Regions from separate parts of the Oceanobacillus sp. FSL W7-1293 genome, predicted to be linked through region 1. Evidence: riboswitches for the same ligand, from Rfam matches in the RefSeq annotation. Region 1 holds a riboswitch; each other region holds the start of a gene.
The links. Region 1 has a riboswitch for thiamine pyrophosphate ahead of MKY65_RS02120 (thiamine phosphate synthase). Riboswitches for the same ligand answer to the same signal wherever they lie in the genome.

Region 1 (8,351 bases):
ACTTTCTCTCTGCTTTCTTGCGGGAATCCAATATGAAAGGTTTTCGGATATTGAACATCTTTCCCTTTCATCAGCGTCAAAACGAATTGATTATCGTCAAACATAGCTGCAAATCCTTTGCCACGACTGTTCACACATGTCATTTCAAGGTATTTCTCCAGAAATTCCCGCGAAGCTTCCACGTCGTTTACTGTTAGGTTTAAATGTTTTAATTGCATACGATCCCCTCCTTACAATGAATAAAATTTCCAGCATTGAAATAATAGCTGTTTGACAAGTATACCTGAAGCAAGCGTACAACCTTAAACAGAGCGATATTTTTTCACAGAGAAAAAATAACAAATTCCGCCTATCATCCAAAACGGCTCCCAAAAAACCAATCTCCAAAAGGTTGCATGGGCTTCTAAATCCATATCCAACATAGCAAATGCACTCATTGAAATCGTGATAAAATTTAAGAATCCATACATAAATAAGAATACGCCTGCAAGCTTTGCTAGGTAATAAAGCGCCTTGGCGATAACAGCATTTTTCCATGAAACGAGCAGCAGCAATAGCAATAATGCGCCTAATAATTTCACAAAGCCCGTCAGCCATACAATTCGAACAAAGGAAGGTTCCGGATCAAGCGACATTTCGTAGATTGCTCCGCCCAGAGATCTGACACCAAGCATTCCGCCCATCGCCCAATAAAAGCTCATACCGGCAAAAAGAACCGTCCAAATAATGCCTAAAATAAGCCATCCTCGATTGACCAGCAAATAAATGCTCCTCTCTGCTCTGTTATTCTTTGTACAAATAAAAAAGAATCAAGAATTGTCGGTTTACATCCATTCCTGATTCTCCATATCCTTCTTCTGCTTACTGCTACACTCGTAACATCCCCCGGAACCCACGGGAACCATAATAGGATTCCGCGCCATTATGATATACGAAAACATGACCAAAACGGAAATCACAAAAAAGTGCTCCGCCTCGTTCTCTAATATCCGTCGGTGTCTTTACCCAGGTTGATGTTTTCGCATCAAAAGTTCCAAGCTTTTGGAGTTCGCGGTATTGGTCTTCTGTTAACATTTCAATGCCCATATCCGTTGCCATATCTATCGCACTATTTTCCGGTTTGTGCTTCTTTCTTGATTCTAATGCAGCCCGGTCATAGCACACACTTCTGCGTCCTTTAGGGCTTTCTTTCGAGCAGTCAACAAAGATATATTCTTCTCTTTCTTCGTCATATCCAATTACATCCGGCTCGCCTTCCGTTCTTTCCATTTCATATAGGGAGATTAATTTATCAGAATGCTCCTCCAGCTTGGCTTGAATCGGATTCCATTCCAGGCCTTGATGCCGCTCCGTATTCTTTTCAAAACGTGCCTTTAATTTTCCCAGTAATTCTTCCTGTTCCACTTGTGAAAGCTCTTTTTTATTTTCTGCTGTCATATTTAGTCTCCTTATACTTTAAATTATTTCATCTAAACTTATTATATCCATTTAGGAAGGTTATTTCATTTTTTATCTTAAATTTTATTACCCCGAAAAATGATTTAGTTTAGATTACACAAGAAATTAAGAATCAGGATTCATTTTATAAATATGCTCCCTTAATTGCTTCTCCCACAGCTCCCGATTTTCCCTTTCTGCCAAACTATGTACATAATCAACTATTTCTATAAATCCCGCTTCATTCGGATTCAGTCCGCCGACTCTAGTCGTGGAATCTGTTAAATGGACGTCGACATAATAAAAGCTCCCATCAACGGAGTCATCATCTGATACATCTTCGGGAAGCTGCCAGAAGCTATCTTCTATCAGACTTTTAATCTTTTCCACTTCTTCTTCAGATACACTTGTTTCATATACTGGAGCATCTTCACCTATTTTTATATCATCTGTCTGTTCTGTATGCAGCGTCAGCTTCCCGTTTTCATAAACAGCATAGCTTACCGGGTAAAAATGTCTGTATTCATCTGTCCCTGCAGAAATAGAGGTTACTGTGATAAAAGGTCCGTCTGTTTCATAATCTCTTTTTTCATTGCAGCCGGCCAGAATAATGAGGGAAACAAGGATACTCAGAGTAAGATATATACCTTTTTTCATTTTTCCTTCACCACTTTATGCGGAATAATTATATTTAAGGTTCGTTTCTCTAAGTATAAAACAAAACTTTATTCAGCGGGAGTTTTTCTTTTCTCCCGCTGAATGAGTCTGATTAAGTCAAGGAGCCAGTTCACCTGATTTCCTATCCAAATAAATATATTTTCCTTCTTTATACAGAGTGGGGAATTTTATGGGCGTTTCCCTGTGGTAAAAGTTAATTATCCCAAATAGCGATGATAGATATTTTTTGCTTCCATCTCGTCCATCGTCCCATGAACCAATGCTCTCCCGTCCTGAAACAGTACAATACGGAAGGAGTCCACTTCAAACGAAAGCAGATAAGGGTTTTGAAACAGCTTGATTTGGTCATTCTTCTGCAGCTCTTTGGCTACTTCATTCAAATCTGTTTGTTTACGCTGCGGACGGAGCTGGACGGTATTTCTGCCGCATAACACAGCGGTTTTCAAACGAGAATCATAAGCTAGGTTGGGATAGCTTCTTTTCTCTGAGCATGATGGACAATCCGCTTTGCGTAAGGAAGCTACATCTATTTCCACATGCTCATTGTTCCAAAGGTCAAAGGAAATGAGCTTTCCTGATAAAGCCGCTTCGTTACCGGTCAATAGCTTTAACGCTTCTGTTACCTGCTGGGAGACCACCTTTTGCACAACCGGCTGGATAACGCCGACACTATCGCAGGTAGCGCCATTAACTGGAATGTATTCCTGCAAGCATTGCAGACAGGGCGTTTTTTCAGGAACCACCGTGAAAGTAACTCCATAGCTTGCTACAATCGCTCCATAAATCCATGGTTTCTGATATTTTTGCGCCATATCATTCAGTAAAAGCCTTGTCTCAAAATTATCCGTCGCGTCGATAATGAGATCTGCTTCAGGCACTATTTTCCGCAATCTATCCACCTCAGCATCTCCAACAATCGCATCTATTTTGACATGGCTATTCACTTCAGAAAGCCGTTGTCTGGCAGCAATGGCTTTGGGCATTTTCTGTTCCATATCCTTTTCACTAAACAGCTGCTGCCGCTGCAGATTACTTTCTTCTACATAATCCCGGTCAATTAATGTTATGTGGCCAACGCCCGCACGCGTCAAAGCTTCCGCGCTGCTCGACCCTAGTGCGCCTGCACCGATAATCAGCACATGGCTTTGACCCAGCTTCTCCTGACCAGACTCGCCGATTGGCGCAAATAATATCTGACGATGATAACGATTAGTTTCCAACACTGATCCCTTCCTCCGGGCTGCTGGCTACAGCATAATCTTTCATCGCAATCCTTCCCGCTTCATACCCCAGTCTTCCTGCTTCTATTGCATATTTCATTGCCTCTGCCATTTTTACAGGGTCATGTGCTCCGGAAACAGCTGTATTCAATAAAACACCATCTGCGCCCAATTCCATGGCATACGCTGCATCAGCAGGCGATCCAATCCCTGCGTCGACAATAACAGGCACTTTTGACTGCTCGATAATAAAAGAAAGATTTAATGGATTGATGATTCCTTGCCCGCTTCCAATGGGAGAAGCTCCAGGCATCACGGCGTGGGCTCCTGCTTCCTCCAGTTTTTTTGCTAATACCACATCATCTGAGGTGTAAGGAAGCACTGTAAAACCTTCTGCCACCAGTTCTTCTGTTGCTTTCAATGTCTCTACCGGATCAGGCAGCAACGTTTTATCACAGCCAATGATTTCTACTTTCACCATATCACACCGTCCCGAAGCGGCCGCTAATTTAGCAATTCGCACCGCTTCCTTCGCATCCTTTGCCCCTGCTGTATTTGGTAAAAACGTATAGCGGTCCACATCGATTTTTTCTAAAAAATTGGGCAGGGAGGGATCATAAATATTCATCCTTCTGACAGAAAAAGTGAGTACTTCTGTCTCTGATTTATCTACCGCCTGTTTTTGAATATCAAAATCCGGATATTTTCCCGTTCCTAAGAATAAACGTGATTTAAATTGATAGTTTCCAACTGTAAGCATTTGCTTAACCTCCTCCAACAAAATGAACAATCTCCACCTTGTCTCCATTTTCCAACACTGCTTTTTCATGCTCTTCCTTCTGTAATATCTGCTGATTATGCTCGATAATTAAAGGTTTATCTTCCAATCCCAGAAAGTCGATTAAGCCTTTGACATGCTTTACCTCTTCCTGTACTTCTAATCCATTGCCATTCACTGTAATTTTCATGTTGATTCACCTGCCTTTTCCAACTTATTATTTTGACGGCCCGCATAAAAGCAATCATAATAAAGCGGGGAAACCGGCTTATTTTCTATTAAATCTGCCATATAAATTCCCGTGATAGGCGATAGTAAGATGCCGTTTCGATAATGTCCCTTTGCCGCATATAAGCCTGGGATTCCCGGAATCTCGCCCAAGTATGGCAGTTCATCAGCTGTAGACGGTCTGATGCCTGCCCACATTTTTCTTATCCTCGCCTCTGCCAGCTCCGGAACCATTTTTTGCGCTCGTGACAGCAGTCTCTGGACACTTGCAGCATGGACATGCTTATCCATTTTCCCTGGTATGGAGGAGGCTCCAACAATTACCTTTTTTCCCTGCTTCGGAACAAGGTAACAGCCATCCATCCAAAGTGTTGATTGAAACAGCTTCTGAGCCAGTTCTAACAGCAGACATTCGCCCTTCACCGGAATCGCAGCATAATCTGCAGGCAGCAGCTCATCTCCGAAAGCTCCTGTTGCAACAATAACCTGGTCCGCTTCATAGATTGCCTCTGTTGTCCGGACACCATAAACCGTCTCATTTTCCATCAACAGCTCATTAACGCTTTCCTGCTCATGCAACACCGCACCATGATGAGATGCAGCCAGAGAAAAGGCTTTGGTGAGATGAGGGGCGGAAACCTGGCCATCTTCCGGCAAATACAGGACAGCACGAAGATTCTCCGTCAGACTTGGCTCCATCTTTTTCGCTTCTTCTACTGATAGTAAATACGCAGGGTTATCCGCTTCCCGCTGGAAGGACGCGATGGTTTGCAGCTTGCTGTATTGCTGCTGATGAAAAGCAAGCTTCATGATTCCTTTATGAATATATTGAATATCTACTCCTGTCGCTTCCTTCAGCTCCTCGGATAAATTTTTGAATAGCGCTCTGCTCTCCTGTGCAAACCGAAAAAGCGGACTGTCTTCTGTAAACTCTCCTTGAGCCCCTAACATACCTGCCGCGGCACTGGAAGCCTCGCAGCCGATTTGATTCCTTTCAATAACCAGCACCCGATTGCCTCTTTTGGCCAGCTGATAAGCAATAGAGCAGCCAATAACTCCGCCGCCGACAATGATTTGATCAAACTGTTTATTCATCTTCTCCCTCCTTTCCACGAATTCAACGCTTGCCGGTAAGCACTGACAGTTCGGACCGGATCCTCTGCCTGCCAAATACCAGACATGACCGCGATGCCGGCGGCTCCTGCTGCAGTTACTTCTTTCGCTCGCCCAGGAGTAATCCCGCCAATAGCATATACCGGCACAGAGAGCGCGTTAGTCATTTTCTGTAGTTCCGTTAATCCTCTGGGCTGCTGATTGGCTTTGGACTTGCTGGAATAAATATGGCCATACAGCACATAATCAGCTCCCTCCTGCTGCGCCTGCTCTGCCTCTGCTAAAGAATGAACAGACTTTCCTGCTTTCAATTTAGGGAAGCTTTCTTTTACAAGGGGAATGGAAGGGCTATGATACGCCAGCTGAACACCTGCACACTGCTTTATCACGGCAATATCGACTCTATCATTCACTATTATTTTCTCTAATGGCAATCCGATATTTTCTAATGCACCGATGATTTCCAGAATGTCCTTCGCTGTCTTGTTCTTCTCTCTGATATGCAAATAATCCATCTCAGCCTGAATCCGTTTCACTAATTGCAAATGCTGCTCGGAAAAATTGCCATCACTGATCAGATGCAGCTGCTTGTCTATCTTTATCGCCCCCTTTCTTCCATTTTTCTTGCTTCAGGGTCGGCCAAAGAACGAAAAAGACCACTTATCCAGCTCGGGATAAGTGGTCCTGATTATATACAAATTCATTGTTCGAATGATATATCGTCATGTTCCTGCCACTTCCCTACGCTAGTGTTAACCAGATCAGGTTCAAAGGGTCCGAGTATTCGTCTCAGCCAAAGGCTCCCCTAGTGTTGCTTATTTAATTTTCAGATTACAACTAAAGAATAACATATAATTTTTTATTTTCAAAGATATTCTTTCAAAAGTGTTTAGTGTTTTATCAAGGAAATGTTAATTCATTTTCAAATGAGGTCTCTTACCCAATCACCTGAACAACATTCCCTTCATTATCTTTCATGTATGTTTTAACAATTTTTACAGTCAGCTGTTCAAACGAGAATAGTTCTGCCACACCTTCTTTAGGAATCAGCTTCTCACTCAACTCGATTGTACTCTGCTCATCTAAAATCAGGCGCACCTTATCCTTCTCCATTGCATATTTTGACTTTTCCCCGGGCTCTATGGCAACGACAATATCAGGACCTGCCAATGTCAGAGCCTTTCCCTTCAAGAGACGTCCTCGCAGCACTTTACTAATGGTTTCCGTTTGCTTTGCCCCCAGAGTCAGCATTGCTGGTTTTTTTCTGAACAAACCCTTTTTTTCTGGTGTCCATGCTAAATTATCGTTAAATAAAAACCCTGTATTGGATCCTTCCCGTTCTCTTCCTTCGTCAACTTTTTGCGAGACATCAGCATGATTTAGTAAAGAATCTCTTTTTAAATCAGTGATAAACGCAGGCATATACGGAGAGCTGGCAGAGAGAACACCTAATGTATTCCACGTCTGCATTGCTTCAAGCTCATCATTTGTGATACCGACCATCTGCAGAAATTGCACTTGGCCATTTTTTGTTTCTATTGTACCTAGCTCAGAATCCGTAATAAATGCCAATGCGGTTAATGCCGTATCTGATTCCAAACAGATAGGACCGTTTGCATCCATATAGTCTCCATTTTTGAAAACATTCCCGCTATTAAAAACATATCTCCCCAAATTCTGAAGCAGATTAAGCGCCCACGCTGGCGGTTCTTCTTCCCCTTCTTCTCTTTTCAATCTGAACGTTAATTCAAATCCAAAACCGCTGATCTCTGGATTATCGGTTTCTTTTTCGTAAATCTCTGAAAATCCATATGTAACTATATGCCAGTTTAAGCCTGGCGTTTCTGATTGATAAGCGCTGATTCCATCTAATGGATCCGGCCCGCCCAGCGAATAAGAGATCACTGTTCCATAATGCTTCGGTTCCTGCTTCCCATAAATTGCTTCCATTGCATTATCAATTGCATCCCAGCCGGCTGCTTTTACTTCTTCATTCATTAAATTCCTCCTCTGCTTCCCTTTCCAAAAAGACGATTTTTTCTTTCTAAAACACTACCCCTTTGTCGAAATACAAAACATCTCTGCAAAATCAGTGACGATGGTTTTTTCAGGATTACGCTTCACATCATATCTCATTTTCTCTAACCCTTCTTGATAATCCTGATCATCAATCAACGTTAATATGGATATGTCTCTATTCTCTGCATAACCCAGATAATCCGACACCCTGATTTTTTCTAAACGATATGCCATCTGCAGCTCTGTGTTAACCCCCCTTGCGGAAAGCTCATCAAAAATAACTTCCTTTTCCCAAAACCTTTTTACATCCTCATCATATGCTGTTGGAAAATAATGATATACCCACCATTTTCTCATATCATGGACAGCAATATTATGCAGCTTGTATACACCGTTTTTCTTCAAGACACGATATATTTCATCAAGCGCTGCTTCCTTCTTTAAAAAATGATGAAAAGCATAGTTATTGGAGATATAATCAAACTTTTCATTCTCGTAGGGCATATCTTCAGCTAAACCATGCACGAGAGAGACATTTTTTAATTTGTTCTTCGCCTTTTTCAACATATCCTCTGAAGCATCAAGACCATACCAGTTCATGTTTCGGCTATCAAAACCGTTTGTTTGAGCATCAAGATAAATCCCTGTCCCGCACGCTAAATCTAACACGTGATACATTGATTTAGGGTATTTATCTTGATACTCCTTTAAATTCTTATCAAATTGCATTTCATCTAATCGATATGTATTGTCCTCATATTTATCAGCAATTTGCGAGTAATCAGTTATTTTCATATTGTTTATCCCTGCCTTTTGATTATTAGGAAGAATTTAAATGCAGTATAAAGCCATTATACTTGTTTTCTCTATGTTTTTAA
Region 2 (8,351 bases), 2.0 Mb from region 1:
CACATTAAAGACATTTTGGGGATATACCGTGTAAATAATAACAAGATCTTCTCCCTGCGCTAATGCACTATAAACAGCCCCAGGATCTGTAAATGCAATATCCGCATGACCAGAGAGCATGGTTTTTAATGCATCCTGTCCACCGTTCCCAGGAATAAGGGTCAGGTCTATCCCTTCCTTTTCAAAAAATCCCTTTTCTTCCTCGACAAGTAAATTGGTCTGTTCCACAATGGGCTGACTCCAGTTAGCAAGCGTAATAGATGTCCGTTCTTCCGCCGAGCCTTGATTGGAATCGTTACAGGCTGTCAGGAAGCCTGCTAAAATAATTAAGATACCTAGTTTGATAATTTTCAATGCTTTTCTTCTCCTTTTTTTAAATGTAGCAGCTTCCACTCTAATAAATTGACCAAGCCGTATAACAGGAAGCCAATCAAAGCCAAAATAATGAGTACAGCAAACATTAACGTCGTATCCATCATGCTTTGCGATGCAGTAATCAGCGCTCCCAAGCCTTGATTCGCACCAATAAATTCCCCTACAATAGCTCCTACAAGTGCTAAAATCACAGCCACGCGTAACCCTTGAAGGATAGATGGAAGGCCTCCAGGAATCTTCAAATGCCATAATATTTGTAAACGACTGGCATGCATCAGTTTAAATAGAGCGAGCTGCTCGTTATTCACTTGTCGCATTGCACTCGCTGTCGCCTCTAATAATGGAAAGAAGCAAACTAATGCTGTAATAACTACTTTAGAAGTTATACCATAGCCAAACCACAGCATAAATAAAGGCGCAAGTGCAATTTTAGGTATTGCCTGAGAAATGACAATATACGGAGAAAATACATTTCGTAAAAAGGCATTCTCACCGATAATAATGCCAGCCCCAATACCAAGCGCTGTACCAATCAGTAAGCCGATGAAAATTTCAGTTAATGTTGTCATTATATGTGGATAAAAATAACCGTTTGTGAATCCTCTCATCAGCACTGTAAAAACATCTGCCGGCTGAGGTAAAATCAAATCTGATACCCTGCGAGCACTATATTCCCATACAACAAACAATAACAATCCAACCATAATAGATGTTATTGCAGCTTTTTTACGCATGAGCTGTCTCCTCTAAAGATTGCCGGATCTCCAGACAATAATCACGAAATAATGGCGTATCCCGGCGATGAGAATTCACCTTACTCCAGTCCGGTGCCTGTTGACGATAAATAAATGCTCCTTTTTCCATCACACCGATTTGATCAGCTAAAAACGCAGCTTCCGATACATCATGTGTTACAAAGAGCATGGCAATATTTTTACTTTGATTTAAATAAAGCAACTCGTTTTGCAGCTCTTCTTTCGTCATCAGATCCAACGCAGCAAAAGGCTCGTCACAAAAAAGAAGTGTCGGCTTTGTAATCAATGCCCGGGCAATCGCAACCCGGCTTTTCTGGCCGCCAGAAAGCGTAGAAGGATACCGGTCAAAAAGGTGCTGAATTTGAAGCATTTTTAGAAGGGCTTTGGCATAAGCAATATCTTCTTCTGTTATTTTTCGTTTCAACTGGATTGGTAATAATATATTATCGATGACTTTTTTCCATTGCAGTAGTGTGGCATCCTGGAAAACAAAACCAATATCCGAAAGAGGTTCTTCCACTGGAACATCCTGATGCAGGACTTTTCCACTCGTCGGCCGCTTCAACCCTGCTGCCAATTGCAGTAATGTTGTTTTTCCACTGCCGCTTCTGCCAAGCCAGCAGTGAATCTCGCCACTACGCAGCTTCCAATTCACTTTTTGCACAGAGAATGTGTCCTTTTCGTACTGGTAAGAAACATTTCTTAATTCTAATTCCATCATATTACTGCTCCTCTCTAATCTGTATAGCTATTAAATGCATCAGCCCCCGACACGGCAGAAGGATCTATATCAACCAACTGAACAAGCTCTCTCATTAATGATCTGCCATCCTGATGCCACCCTGCATGCAGTTTTGTCATCTTGCCAATGCTGGTAATTCTAGTTATTCCCAATGCACCCATCCTTGTTGAAATTTTAAATAATTCTTCCACAGGCGCGGCAATCCCCATTGTCTGTACAACGGTCCTTTTATCTTGAACAAACCTTTCCATATCCTTCCAACTGTCAATAGCAATTACATGAACTACGCGTGATAACGGAGAAGGCTCTAAGAATGCTTCTTTTCCATAAGCTACAATCCATGAACCTTTGGAAGAAGAAAACAATTGCCATGATTCTTGCCACTCTTTCTTATTCCTCCATTCTGCTCTTTCCCCGGCCTCTTCTATGGACAATTTTCTAAGAGGATGTCGTTCTTCATATACTTGTAATTTCCTTGCAAGCAACGCTGCCCACTGTTTTGGTGACGTTTTTCCACCCTTCTCCACAAAAAAAGTATGCGGGGAAAAACACCCCTGCTGATCATAACGAATAACATCTAAAGCCGCTTGCTTGGCAAGTGCTTCATCCTTTTGGCGATCCAGCACTTGATGATGCAATAAACCAAAGCTTAATTTATTCCCAAACGAAATAAAACGGGAAGGTGGAGTGACTTGCTGCTGCAGCATAGTTATGGTTTTATTTGTTCCATAACCTACAACAACATCCGCTTTTGTAAATAATACAGGTTCACGCTCACGATCCCCTCCTTGCCACGATACAATTGCCATCGCATTGGCCAATCTCGGCTCCACTTCTGCTAAAATTTCACAAAATAAACCAATGAAAAAAGGTTCCGTGCTGGAAACTTTTCCAATAACATTCCCTTTCACCAATAAGCTTGCAATCAGGCTCCAAAGCGGCAACCCCGGTACATTCCCCGCCCATACATGCGCGGTTAATTGCGGGCCAATTGCTTTTGTATACCCGCCATGCTGAAAAGGCTCAAACCTGTCCAATATAGATAGCGAGTGAAAATTAACAGCCAGCCAACGATGCAGCTCATGCTCACGAAAGGTTTGTAATGATTGAGTCAGACTCAAACGGATAATTTCTGCATCATATCCTGTAATAATAGGCAACAGCTTTTCTGCCTTTATACGAGCCGGGTGATTCCGATCTAACAACAAGTGGATTGCCTTTGAGACAGCCTGTATGATTTCGGTCGTATCCATGGTTTGAACAGCAGATGTTTTCATAATGCTTCCAAGCTGTTGTATCTGTTCTGGAGCAGGATAAGGCATATGTATATGCACTTTCTCTTCTCCCTTTTTAAAGGAAAGCACACGCTCCTCTATCTTCATCTTCTTTGCTTCAGGCGGCAGATAGCCGCCATACTCAACCGTTGACATGGTTATGTTCCTCCAGCCATTGCTTCGCAGATAATGAACATCCTTTAGGCTCCGCGCTTGCCTGCCGTCCCAGTAATTCAAACCCTGTTTCATGCTCCACCGCCAGGTCACTAGTCTGCACTGCCGGCACTGAATTGATATTCGCCAGATCAACATGAATAAGCAAACCCGCTTCGCCTTTTGGCATTTCTTCCCCGCTTACAGGGTCAACTACTTTAAAACGAATCCAGTGCGGATTTTTCTTTATATGCTTTTGTCCTTTACCAATCGCTGTATAATACTGTGTAGATAATTCTGTCATGCCATACATGTTCACCATATTCTCACGCTTCACATGAAAAATTTGTTCTAACTTTTCATAAAACTCCTCTTCTTCTAAGGATCTGGAAATATTCTTAAATCCACCCGTGTCAAATATAAGACTATCCTTATGTAAAGGCAGCGTTTGATCTATCTCCTCCAACGCATCAAATAAATGAACAAAGCTGTAGCTTGCACCGAGGACAATCACTGACGTATCCTTATATTCTTTCGTCCATTGAATGAATGACTGTACCTCCAATCCGCTACGTGTTACAAAATGCCTTGAATCCTTCGTCCCCTGATACTCCCGCAACATGGTCAAGTAATGGGCAAGCGATGAATTTGGCATCTCCTCTTCATCCGGGAATAGAATAGCTATTGGACGCTGCTCCTCACTAACAAACTGTTGAAAGCTGTTTCGTGCAGAAAAATCGTAAATATCTAAATTCTCATGATAATGCTTTCCTTGTTTCCTGCTAGTTGTCCCGCTGGTCATAAAAATACGCTCACAATCCTCCTCCGGAACCGTGCTTAAGAAAGTATTTTTAAAAGCTTCCGTAGATACAGCAGGAATATCCTTCCACGTACGGACTTGTCTGCTACCTATTCCATTTCGTCTACAAAATTGCTGATATGCTTCATTCTCTCTATACAAATATCCAAATAGTTGCACAGCAAGCTCATTAAACGTATATTTACTTTCTTCTGGTCTTTCGATAAACATCTGGATATCTTGTTTCAACACATTCTCCTCCATTAAACTAATTTTGATAACAAAAACAAAAACACCCTAGGCATTACGAGCCCAGGGTGCATACAATACTTCTTAAATAGAATGTAAATCTCGTATGTTCCCTACGCTGGCATCAACCAGATCAGGTTCAAAGGGTCTATATCTTACGGATCCTATCTCAACCAGCAACACTGGTCCCCCTACACTTTTATTAAATTTTTATAGCTATTATAATTAAAGCATTTCATAATTCACTCAACGAATTCAGAAGAATGGAAAGTGTATACAGCTTATTATTACTAAGCAAGCCATCACTTCCCTAGGCTAGAATTAACTAGATCAGATTCCAAGGGTAGAGTTCCCTCTCTTAGCAATAAAAATTGCTCCCCAAGTGAAAATTAAGATATTATATTTTCAATTAAAACATACCTGGTTTTGTCATTCAAGTTGTTTTTCCTTTCGAACTCATCATATGCCCTAATCTTCACTCCCACGCTGAGCATTGCTACCTATTTATTTTAACTTTTTCTTCGTTAATTATTTTTTTATTACGAAGCTGTATTACCTTACTCATAGTTAACACTCTGATTACAGCACTGTCATTGCTACTTTTGAAAAAAGCAAACTATCATTTAAGCAAATGAGTGATAGAAAATGAATCGGCTCAAAAACAGATTGGATTCCTATAAAAATAAATAACTAGCTAAGAAATCCAGCAATTTTATTATGTGATTTGTGAAAAAAACCTTTATACAAGTTCACCTATTTTATTGATGAAGCATGTTTTATCACCGGAGATGAGGGATACAAATGAAAATTATTTTTATAAAGGTAGTGACAAATTCAAAAAAATCAGTACATATGCGAAAATAAAATACCAGCTTCTTATCATGATGATGTTATTACAGCTGGCTTAGAAAGGAAACGAGATGCTCTTTTAATGACAAATAATAAATGGGATGAACTATATAATGATCAGGAATATAGATATGGAAAGGAGCCGAATGTCTTTGTTCAATCTATGCTGCCTGATCATCCTCCATCAGATGTACTGAGCCTGTCGGAAGGAGAAGGACGTAATGCAGTCTACGCAGCTGAATTGGGACATCGTGTTACTGCCTGGGATTATTCATCCGTAGCTTTAGATAAATTACGGCAGCTTGCTGATGAAAGAAACGTGAACCAACTTTTCCGATTGCCTGTTCTGTTTCCAGCCAAGAATGAGCTTCTTGCAAGTTTTCCGTGTTAATCGGGGATAACTTTTTCTCTGCTTTTATTCATGCTACAAAAATCAAGCACTAAATCATAATGGTTTAAGTGGTGTATTCAAATACACTACTGATGGTGAATAAGATATCTCTATTCATTTCAAGATTTAATATATATTTAAATTTGTAAGATCTTCTCCTGACACAATAAATCCTAGTTGTATTCACTTAAAAATTCTTCTATTTTTTGTCTGGTTGTTTGATTAGCTATACTTTCCCAGTTAGTGTCATAACTATGATCAGAAAACGGAAAATAGTAAGCTTGGTTGTCTATATTATTTTCTTCGAGTTTTTCATGCAGTATTTCTATTTGCTCTTCAGGTATTACTTTATCTTTTAGACCGACAAATGAAATCGTGGGTGCAGAAGATTCATTTACATACTGAATAGGAGACATTTGACGATAACGATGTTTGATTTCTTTTGTTTTGGGTTGACTATCCATGAGTTGTTCAAGCAGTGGCTGAATAAATTCTTTACTATTAGTATCATCATAGAGTTGTAATAAATCCGATGGCCCATATAGATTAATAATAGAATTTATTTCCACGGTGGAATCGGAATCCGTTTCTCTGGGAACAAGGCTGTTTTCCTTTAAATCCGTATACCCAGTTAACAATGCTAAATGACCCCCGGCAGAAGATCCTATTAAATTAATTCTGTTTATATCTAAATGATATTCATCCGCATGTTCAACAATCCAGTTTAACGCAGCATGTGTATCTGAAATTTGTTTTTGCCACATGTCGGGTCCATTTTGACTGTATTCCACATTAAATACAACATATCCTTTCAAATTAAACCATTTACTCCATGAGGTAACCTCACTTTTATCCCCGCTGCTCCATCCTCCGCCATGAATATTTACGATAACAGGACGATTTTCATCATTCACTTTTGTATCCCATACATCCAGTAATAAATCTTCATCTTCCGCAGTTTTATAAACAATATCTTCTTCTAAATTGGAATACGTATCTGTGCCAGAAAAAGAAAATGTATAGTTATCCATCAAGGCTGTTTCTGCGTCAATACGATCTGCATAGTATTGGTTTTGAATCCCGGATAGGAGCGCGATTCCTAAAAAAGAAATACAGATGAATGCCCAAATCATTTTTAAAAATAATGCCGATTCTTTCCAAATAAGAAGGAGTAAAATAATTAAAGCTGCTACAGCTAAAATGAATAATGCTACAGGAAATGTGAGCAGGTAAAATGAAATTTGGCCTGAATAGGCATCATATCCACTAGCCAAAAATGAGCGCCAAAGCAACACACACACGCCTGTTAGCGCTAGTAAACTAGCAATAATACCAATTTTGTTGAAAATAGATTTAAATTTTGTAAATGTCATTTCGTTTCTCTCTTTCATTAGTTTATCTGGATAGCGATACCCCGAAAAGAGATTTTTGAAACTAAAGCCAGTTCGTCACACTACTTTAAATACGCTAATGTTCACTTGATTTATAACTTTCCTTAATTGTTCGCCGTTATTATTTTTATCTATAACATTTTACTCTTATTATTTTTATTTACCACTGAACCATTATTTGGAGTGCACTGGAAGAAAGATTGATATCACATCTTCTGTAGACATAATCAGTATTTTATTCTGAGTGTATTTGTTACCATTTTCCCCTTTTTTCTGGTAAGATTCTCTTCCTCTTTGCATTCATATGACAGGAGAGCATGTTTTACAGATAAAACAAAAAAGATCAAAAACGCTTCATGTTATTTAATCTGGATAAAGAAAGCATTATGTAGTTAGATTGGGGTGTAGAAATTCTAAAATAGTATATTTTTACACTCCCTTTTTTAAACGAACGTACCTCTTACTAAATCATAGAGGGTTTTATCCCTCCTCTTAAAATAACTAACAAAGTTTTTGTTTATTCTCTATCCCCTTTTAAAAAACTCATCATTTCTTTTAAATCAGCGATGGAAACATTCGCATTACGTAAGCAGGAAATCACTTCTATCCAAGATAAATCTTCGTCATTGTAGATTCGATAACCATTGCTAAGTTCAACCCAGCAACGATAGCCCATGTATCTTCATGTCCCTCCATCAAGCTGCTTGCCTGATTGAAAGGCGTGCCGCCCCAAAGATCGACTAAGAATAATACTTCATCCTGATTGTCGAAAGAAGCAATCGCCTCTTCCATTTTTGCTCTTACGTCATCCGGTCCTTCACTCGGCATCAACGTAACAGCCTTGACATTCTCTTGCTCTCCAAAGATCATCGCTCCAGACTGCAAGATACCTGTCGCAAATTCACCATGGCTGGCAATGATAATTCCTACCATCTTTTTAACCTCCTTTTTTTGATTGTTAAGGATTAAACTAATATGAGCCGATTCTTAATAATGCTTTTTTAACATCTAAAGCGCTTTCGTAAAAAAAAGAGAGAAGAGTAGTTTAATGAAGTTAAGGATACGAAATGCCCTTATTCTTCATTCACTACCATTCACTCCTCCCTAATTGAATTAGTAATATCAAAAATATTAAATGATTATTCTACTAGCTTTCAATGAGTAATCTTTTAATAGTACCAAACAAAGGTGCTAGAAAATCTAAATAACCGGTATTAAGCTAATTAAACATTTCAAATTAATTACTTCTTTATTCTATACTTTATATAACCACTTTATATTTAATTCTCTCCTACCATCCGTATTTTTTATATCCCCATTCTTTTTCAATATGCTCTTCTTTTTTTATGACGAGTGTTTCGTGAGGTATATCT
Region 3 (8,351 bases), 2.0 Mb from region 1:
CCACGTTCAAATAATTGCGTTATTATTTGAACCATTCTATGCCGTGCGCTGGTATTGATAGTGATTTCTACATAACCTGCATCATAGGACAGTTCAGTTGCTATTATAGAGACATCCCATTGTTCGGCAAAATCTTCACAGGCGGCCAATGCCTTTTTGGGAATAATAACAATCGATCCAGTTAAAACCCCGAGCGAAACATCCAATTCTTGACGGCGCAATTGTTCAAAAACAGGCACAGCTCCCAAACGCCGGAGATCCTGCTCATCCTCTGCTTTCTTAGGCAAATCGTCTCGTCTAATATAATCTGTAAGAATAACCTGGCGCAGCTCTGTTCCTAATTCCTGTGCCTCAAAGCCCGTGACCCGCTGGATACTGTTTAATTTCGACGGGCTCTGCACCAATAAACGATTAATTCGATCATTTGCTGTTAAGACCACCCTGCGCTTTTCAACAGCTCCGAGACGTTGAAGATAAGACTGTATTTCTTTTAGTACAGGCTGCTCTTTATCCATATGCTTATCTTGATATAACAGGTGAGTCAGCATGAGTTCCAGCCATTCCAAGCTCCACTCCGGAATTTGTTTTTTCTTCAAGCCCATTATCGGAAGCGGCTTTATCCAGGCCGTACTTTCCACTTCCTTTAAGAAAATAAGCATACTGGAAAAATAGGCCGCCTCCGACAGGATTTCTTCTGCATATGTATCCGGATCCGTAATCCATGGATGTGCTTCCACTTTAACAATAAGTGCCGTGTTATGACGTATGGATTGTTGAAACGCTAGGATCTGGCTTCGAAATTGATTAATTTCCTCCTGCTCCTCATGAGGGGGGTTGGATATCCAGACATAATCTTGAAACGGAGCTAGCTCTGCTTCTCGTACCAGCTCTGCTATGCTTATTTCAGCATCAATCTCGCCGCACAGCTCCAAATAGCGGTTCCATTCCTGGATGGATACATCATATGGCGGAGTAGCTGTCAAAGCCACAATAGCTGGATTAGTAAGTTTTTCTCTAAAAGAAACAGAAGAACGCCACCATGCAGTGCGTAAATGATGCGCCTCGTCCAGTACCAATGTCTTTACATGGGAAGCAAGCTTTTCCTGTACCTCTTCCTCCTGATCAGTCATCCATTGATGAAACCCTTGATAGGTTGCAACTGTGACCAAAGCCTTTTCCTTTAGATCTGTTGTAATCCATTCCGGCTGATCACCGCCCTGATAAAATAATTCTACAAAACGGGTCACCCATTGGTCGCGGATGGCGATGGTCGGTGCCAGTATTAAAGCGGGCTGATTAAAACGCAGCATCATCTCCAGCCCGATAACTGTTTTTCCTGAACCAGGAGGGGCTACTAAATGTAAATGACGTTTGTTCAGATAGATGCCCATATCATCTATAATAGCTTGTTGATAAGATCTCCATGAATATTTTAATTGTATACGTTCAGGAAAGCTGTCCATATCTGTCTCCCCATTTCCTTGCTCTCTATTCTATATTATCATCATGATCAGTGAAAGGAGATACGCTTATAATTGGCATTTCCATCGTTTATCCCACTGTCACATCTTTTTATTCACATTATACGATTCAAGTGGAGAATCTGTCTATTGCTGCAATATTGAGTAATCATTTACTATTCTTTGTTCGTATCTATTTTGGTATTTTTGCTTATTTAATGACTAGTTATACGAATGTTAATACGTGTTTTCATAGCTTAATATAATAACTTATAACATATTCTTATATACGAAAAAGCAACCAGCCTAAATGAGATTCATAGGCGGTTGCTTTCTTTGCGTTAAATCGCGATAAGGTTTTTAACATAAAGTAAATCTGTCATCTAGTTCCTAAGCTTAATAGGTCCACACTTTAGCTGGAAGTTCTTGTACTCCAAATTTCAGTGCATCGTCTAAATCTTCCTTATAAATATCCAGGTGGCCATTTGTAATAGCACTCCCCCGGTCTTCGCACACGTAAGTTTCATCCAACTCTGGGATATGTATTTTCGTGCCAAAAGGAAGAGACTGCGGACATGCAATTGTCCTTCCTTCTTCTACTTCTTCACCAGATGCTGTGATACCATAGGCAGGATCACCAGGTTCTTTACCAGTAGATTCAGGACCAGCTGTATAAGCGGTAACCGTAAAAGAAGCTCCATTTTCATCTGGTATTGTTATTGTTTGACCGGCTTCAATATAAGCGGAGTCCGATATAGATGGATTTGCCGCAATGACAGCATTAACGTCTACCTGATAGTTTTGTGCGATTCGATACACATTGTCTCCTGGTTGTACTTCATGATACTGCTCCGCAGATGCGGTCCCTGCAAAGAACACGAATCCAACCAAAGCAAGAAAAATTGAAAAAATATACTTGATAATAACACCTTCCTCTCCAATATGATAGTAACTATCTTCCCCTCTTCTTAGCTTATAAACTTAAATTCTATCTATTTAATCTAATTGTAATAAAAATGAAAAAATTGAAATATATTTTATTCCATTGATTATTTTCCCAGGGATGAGAATGCAGCTAAATCATTTGCGTAAACGTTTAATCAGTTAATTACTTTTTCATACCACAATAGTACCTTTTCTGTTTGTAATGCAAAGGTAAATAGTTCAATAAAGTAAACGGAGTTAAAAAGAAAGCGATAAATAATTCACAAATACTCGAATTATTTATCGCAGGAAATTATCATTATCAAATGCTTTTAAGCGTGATTCATGATCGTATTGTAATCAGTTTGATAAGTCTGACCCTCAGTTTTAACTTCTTGTTTTAATTTCAAGATAAGGAAATGATATGGCATCCAATAATTTTGTACCGTTTTTTCTTATCAATCAGTTATATTCTATGTATGAGTGTAGTAATTAACCTTTCATTTACAAAAGAGAAGGAATCTCTATCAAGTCTCTATATGTTGGTTTGAGGGGGTAACACAATGAGTCATCTGATACATTCACAGAACAATTTTGATAGAGAAACCTTATTCCTTATCGATAATGATAATCATTATCACTTGAATTGTCAATACATAATTGCAATATTATTTATTTGAAGAAACAGATTCATTCATTATAAAACAATATCCTACTGGTTAATTACGATTAAATCAAATGATGATGGCGGACATAGAACGGAGAAATAATAATCCTCTGCAGAGTCCCACTGCTTATGCCAGGCCTCATCCGCATACCCCTCTCTTACATTACTCCTATAACGGCAAACCGCTGGTAACACATCCACTAGAACCTTAAAATCAACAACATCAGAGAGTTCTGACAGCGAGCTATAAATTTCATCAAGAATAATGACCTTTGAAGGCGCGTCCGTTACGGAAGATGGTGTCAGACCGGTTCCCGTAGAAAAAGAGAAAAGATGATATTGAACGCTCTCCCCTGCTATAAGCGGTAACGTAGATTTTCCTGCGCCACTCCCTCCGTCCAGCGACACCACTAAAGGATTGGTTCGTCCTTTCAGGCGTATATTTATAGCAGATACTATTTGGAGGGTAGCTTCCTTTGTTAATTGATTATTTTTCACGATTATCCCTCCTCTGGATTAGACGCAAGTTTAAATTCACTATCTACAAGTATTCATTTCTTTGGAATAAATGCTTTTTAAACTAAATTTTCTACTTCGACATGTTTGCAGCTTGCCATTACGCACATTGTAACATAAGAAATTTTGATTACATTGTGTTTTCAACAAAATTGCGCAGTTGGTATAATAAATAACCTTTCCCTTCCAGCAAAAAAAGAACCCTCAATAAATGAGAGCTCTTTAACCTTGAACGAATAAACTGGACTCATTAAAAAATTTGAAGCCGTTCTGTTCCTTCTTATCGGCTGCTCACTTTTTTACTTTCCGAAAGCCAGCCTTCAAAAGTGTAGGACATTTCCCAAAAATGAAGTTCATATTCTTTTGCAATAATAAATTGTTCTTTTACCTTTTCTTTTTCCTGGTCATTCATATCTTCAACTAAAGTGTTTAGTAAATTAATCATTTCGCTTGTTGAATCTTGAAACCAGTCACTTGCATACATTTTAATCCAGTTACGATAAATTTCCGGCTCCGGTGCTGCATGTTCATTTACTTTTCCGATATCCGCATATAACCAGTAGCATGGCAGTATGGCAGCGACAGTATGTGCTAGATTTCCAGACATGGTTGCTCGATATAAATGCGAAGTATAGGCATAGGCAGTTGGCGCTGGTTTGAAATTATCTATATCTGCTTGAGTAATATTTAAAATCTCAGCGTGTTCCTTATGCACGGTCAGTTCGGCTTCTGCTGTAAAGCGTGCTTTATCAGCTAAAAGAGCAGTCAGTTTAAAATCCTCAGCCTGGGATGCTGCAATCGCGTGGATCTTTCCGTAATGTTTTAAATAGTAAATATCTTGTAATATATAATACTTAAATGTTTCCAGCGGTAAATCTCCCTTCACAATTCCTTGCACAAATGGGTGATTTAAACTCTGCTCCCAGCTTTCTTTTGTTGCAGCACGTAATTCATCCGTAAATTTCATAAAAAAAACCTCCTCTAATCTTTTTTCTAAAGACTCGTAGAAGGAAGTATCTGCATACAAAAACATACACACGTAAAAACAACGCATGGTTTGTCTGCTTATTCTACTTCCCTCCGCTGGCCTTAACCAGATCAGGTTCTAAGGGTGCTAAATATACATTTATCTCAGCCGTCACGGCGCCCCTAGCAGAAAATTTAAATGTATTCGATTGTCTATTATGGTAGCAGAACAAATTTTTAAGTCAAGTCTTTTTAGTTTATAAAAAAATCAGCAAAGAAATAATCAAATCTATTAAAAAATAGGTTTCCAAAAAGCTAAAAAAACTAGTGTGTTTCACTCGTTAACATGGATAAATCATTATCTTAATGCTAGTATCCTTCTGATTTACAGCGGTTTCTACAGCTTCTTTGATATCATCCAAACGATATTTATGGGTAATTACATCTTCGAGACCAAGGTCCTGACTGCCAATTGCCTGAATTGCTGTCGGATAACTGTTTGCATAGCGAAAAACACCGTGAATGTCGTATTCTGAATCGACGATATGGGTAATATCTACAGGTATTTCTGAGGACGCAGGTAATCCGACTAATACAACCCTTCCTCCCCGTTTCGTAATTGTCAGTGCATCCTGTACTGCCCGGTTATTACCAGAAGTTTCAACAGCGATATCCAAACCGCTGCCAGCTGTTGCCTTTTCTATCTCCTCATGAATATTATCTTGTGTTGGATCAAATACCTTTGTCGCGCCAAATTTCTTCGCTAATTCTCTGCGATATGGTACCACGTCAGAGCAATAGATTTCGTTCACTCCGAATATTTTCGCAGCCTTGATCGCTAACAGTCCAATAGGTCCTAAACCGGTAATCAACATTTTATCATTGGGATGAACTTTTCCGCGCTGCATCGCATGAATGCCTACAGAAAGCGGTTCAATTAAAGCCCCTTCTTCATAGCTCATTTGATCCGGTATCTTAAAGGCAAAATCACTGCGAATCGTGATATATTCAGACCATGCTCCGTCAACTGGCGGGGTTGCCATAAATTGTACCTCAGGGCAGAGATTATATCGGCCTGATTTACAATATTCACAAGTTCCGCATACAACACCCGGTTCGACAGCTACACGATCGCCTGCTGCCAGATTCTCGACCTGACTGCCAGCTTTAACAATATCACCTGCTAATTCATGCCCTAAAATGAGTGGTTCTTCTACGACATAACGTCCGATTTTGCCATGTTCGTAGTAGTGTACATCAGAGCCGCATATGCCAATACACTGAACTTTGATTAATACTTCATTTTCCTTTGGTTCTGGTATATTAATTTCCTTAACCTCAATATCCAATGGCTTATTCAGAACTGCTGCCTTCATCTTTTTCATTCCACTACACCTCTTTGATATGTATTGTTTTGCCAAGCGTATAAATACGTCATCCTATACTATTTTGGAAAAATAGAGAGCTATAATTTTTTAAGAATATATTCTTCATTGTAACATGCGTGTTGATATACGATAAATAAACGTGCGGTCTTTCTCTTTTTATGGAATACAATGTGCTAATAAGCTCTTACCCTATTCTCTTAGAACAGCTTCTCAATGTAAGGCATTCCATTTCCTCCAAAATTAAAACACTATCTTTGTTCGAGATAGTGTTAATAAGAAGATAGCAGGTATCATTTAAATTCAATTTTTCTTGCTTATTATTTAGTATACAAGTGAGAAAGCAGCTTTCTGTTTTTCTCATCAAATTTTGAGTTGTGAGAAGAGACATAAATCTCATTATAGGCATCCGGCTTCATATACAGCTTTGCTTGATTCACTGTATTCGCTGCATCATTGTACGCGCCGGCAATTAAGTGCACCTTTCCATCGAATGAAAGAATATCACCGGCAGCATATAAACCAGCTATGTTCGTTTCAGCTTTTCCGGATCCTTTTACGAAAAAGTCCTGTTCAAGTTCTACTTTCAACGGACTTTCTTTAATAAATTTCAGCTCTCTGTCAAATCCATGATTAATGATTAAATCGTCCACTTCAAAACGAACTTTTTCCCCGGTTTTTTGGTTTTTCGTCAAGATTTCTTTGACATGATGACCTTCTTCGTCTGCAAGCAATTTTTCTATTTTTGTATTTTTATAGATATGGACAGAGGAGGCTTCCAGATGAGCGATATGCGCTTCCATCGCTTTGAATTCCTCCCCTCGATAAACCAATGATACCTGTTCCGCAATGGGCTCTAATTCGGTAGCCCAGTCAATGGCCGTATCTCCTCCGCCGGAAACAATCACTTTCTTATCTTTAAACCTGTCAAGGCTCTGTACTGTGTAATGAAGATTGCTTACCTCGAAACGGTCCGCTCCCTCTATATCCAATTTAATTGGTTCCAGAATACCTCCGCCAGTTGCCAAAATAACCGTTCGGCTAACGTATTTATGTCCTGTATGGGTTGTCACCACAAAACAATCTTCCATATTCTTTTCAAGTTTTTCCACTTTTTCATTTAAAATAACTTCCGGGTTAAATGTACGTGCCTGCGCTTCCATTTGCTCTATCAATTGAGCGCCGGTAATCGGTGTTAGTCCTCCTATATCCCAAATCATTTTTTCAGGATAGATATGAACCTTCCCTCCGAGGTTTGGTTTAAATTCGATAATGCGGGCAGATAGATCGCGCATCCCGCAATAAAAGGCCGCATACAATCCAGCCGGGCCACCGCCTATAATGGTTACATCTTTGCATTCTGTCATCGTCTAACAACCTTCCATAAGTTAAATTTTCTGTATTCTTTTTTTAATATTCGTGAGGATTCACACCAGATCGATAAAAAACACACGCTAAAATATTGGATAATATCTAGAATGATGCGCAAATTGGGAGATGAAAAATGTCTTCAATTACTTCAATTCGCGAACGCCTTAGTTGGACCTGGGACTGCGTTTACTCGTCCCATCAAAACCGCTAGATAAAGAAATCCTACTATTTAATGATAATGATAATCATTATCATTATAAATGTCAATGTGTCTTTTTTTATTTCTATCTTTTCGTTCCTGATTAAGCTACTTAAAAAACCGGTAAAAGTCATCTCATACACAGCAAAAAAGTCTTGTACCTAAAGGATTCTGCCGGTGCAGCTCTCTTTTTTAGTACAAGACTTCAAATTTCTTTCTATGAAAACAGCTATACTAATAAACCTCAAACTCATATTCATCGGATACGCTTATTGCATTGCAGAATATTAACATAAGATTTCAACCTTCTCTGTTGACTTTCGGTATTTCCTTTGTTTCACTCGCTTCTTCATCACTTATGATGCCTTCTGCTGATTTTTTAAATGAAGTCAGTGTTTTCCCTAAGGCAGAACCAATTTCAGGCAGTTTTTGGGGACCAAAAATGATCAAAGCCAGAATAATAATCAGAATCAAGCCTGGGATACCGATATTGGAAAGCCCCATCCTGTTCCCTCCTCTTTTATTCTATCATTAAACATGCTGGCTGTTTTTACTCACTTGGACCAATTGGCCTCCCTCATCGAGAAATTTAATAATCCCTTCCGCAGCCCGATATGCCAGTGCCCCTACCGTGCCAGTCGGGTTGTAGCCGCCATTATGGGCGAAAGCAGAAGCACCGACAACAAATAGATTATCGACCTCCCACATTTGTGAATAGTTATTTACTGCAGAGGTTTCTGGGTCAGCACCCATAATGACACCGCCCGTATTATGGGTTGTCTGGTATGGGACGATATCATAATGTTCGCTGATTTCTCTGACGTCCACGTGATCGGCACCCATTTCTTTTAGAATCTCTCCGG

Region 2: another riboswitch for thiamine pyrophosphate. It lies ahead of MKY65_RS11990 (long-chain fatty acid--CoA ligase); the one in region 1 lies ahead of MKY65_RS02120 (thiamine phosphate synthase).
Region 3: another riboswitch for thiamine pyrophosphate. It lies ahead of tenA (thiaminase II); the one in region 1 lies ahead of MKY65_RS02120 (thiamine phosphate synthase).

What each region holds. Positions count from the first base shown of each region.
Region 1 is NZ_CP150212.1:399,258-407,608, reverse strand. Features, by position in the region: gene MKY65_RS02160 (VOC family protein) at 1-218, opposite strand, end outside; gene MKY65_RS02155 (DUF3995 domain-containing protein) at 303-761, opposite strand; gene MKY65_RS02150 (DUF4256 domain-containing protein) at 868-1,437, opposite strand; gene MKY65_RS02145 (hypothetical protein) at 1,564-2,094, opposite strand; gene MKY65_RS02140 (ThiF family adenylyltransferase) at 2,313-3,335, opposite strand; gene MKY65_RS02135 (thiazole synthase) at 3,325-4,095, opposite strand; gene thiS (sulfur carrier protein ThiS) at 4,100-4,303, opposite strand; gene thiO (glycine oxidase ThiO) at 4,300-5,436, opposite strand; gene MKY65_RS02120 (thiamine phosphate synthase) at 5,433-6,029, opposite strand; TPP riboswitch at 6,176-6,271, opposite strand; gene MKY65_RS02115 (suppressor of fused domain protein) at 6,391-7,452, opposite strand; gene MKY65_RS02110 (class I SAM-dependent methyltransferase) at 7,507-8,268, opposite strand.
Region 2 is NZ_CP150212.1:2,444,124-2,452,474, reverse strand. Features, by position in the region: gene MKY65_RS12010 (ABC transporter substrate-binding protein) at 1-354, opposite strand, end outside; gene MKY65_RS12005 (ABC transporter permease) at 351-1,109, opposite strand; gene MKY65_RS12000 (ATP-binding cassette domain-containing protein) at 1,102-1,851, opposite strand; gene MKY65_RS11995 (acyl-CoA reductase) at 1,866-3,302, opposite strand; gene MKY65_RS11990 (long-chain fatty acid--CoA ligase) at 3,289-4,347, opposite strand; TPP riboswitch at 4,441-4,550, opposite strand; TPP riboswitch at 4,638-4,738, opposite strand; gene MKY65_RS11985 (hypothetical protein) at 5,279-5,587, shown strand; gene MKY65_RS11980 (alpha/beta hydrolase) at 5,761-6,960, opposite strand; partial or broken gene MKY65_RS11975 (PTS sugar transporter subunit IIA) at 7,609-7,911, opposite strand; gene MKY65_RS11970 (hypothetical protein) at 8,270-8,351, opposite strand, start outside.
Region 3 is NZ_CP150212.1:2,427,437-2,435,787, reverse strand. Features, by position in the region: gene MKY65_RS11935 (DEAD/DEAH box helicase family protein) at 1-1,463, opposite strand, end outside; gene MKY65_RS11930 (LysM peptidoglycan-binding domain-containing protein) at 1,857-2,339, opposite strand; gene MKY65_RS11925 (hypothetical protein) at 3,097-3,549, opposite strand; gene tenA (thiaminase II) at 3,848-4,534, opposite strand; TPP riboswitch at 4,626-4,728, opposite strand; gene MKY65_RS11915 (NAD(P)-dependent alcohol dehydrogenase) at 4,875-5,918, opposite strand; gene MKY65_RS11910 (NAD(P)/FAD-dependent oxidoreductase) at 6,239-7,285, opposite strand; gene MKY65_RS11905 (twin-arginine translocase TatA/TatE family subunit) at 7,789-7,992, opposite strand; gene MKY65_RS11900 (GMC family oxidoreductase) at 8,020-8,351, opposite strand, start outside.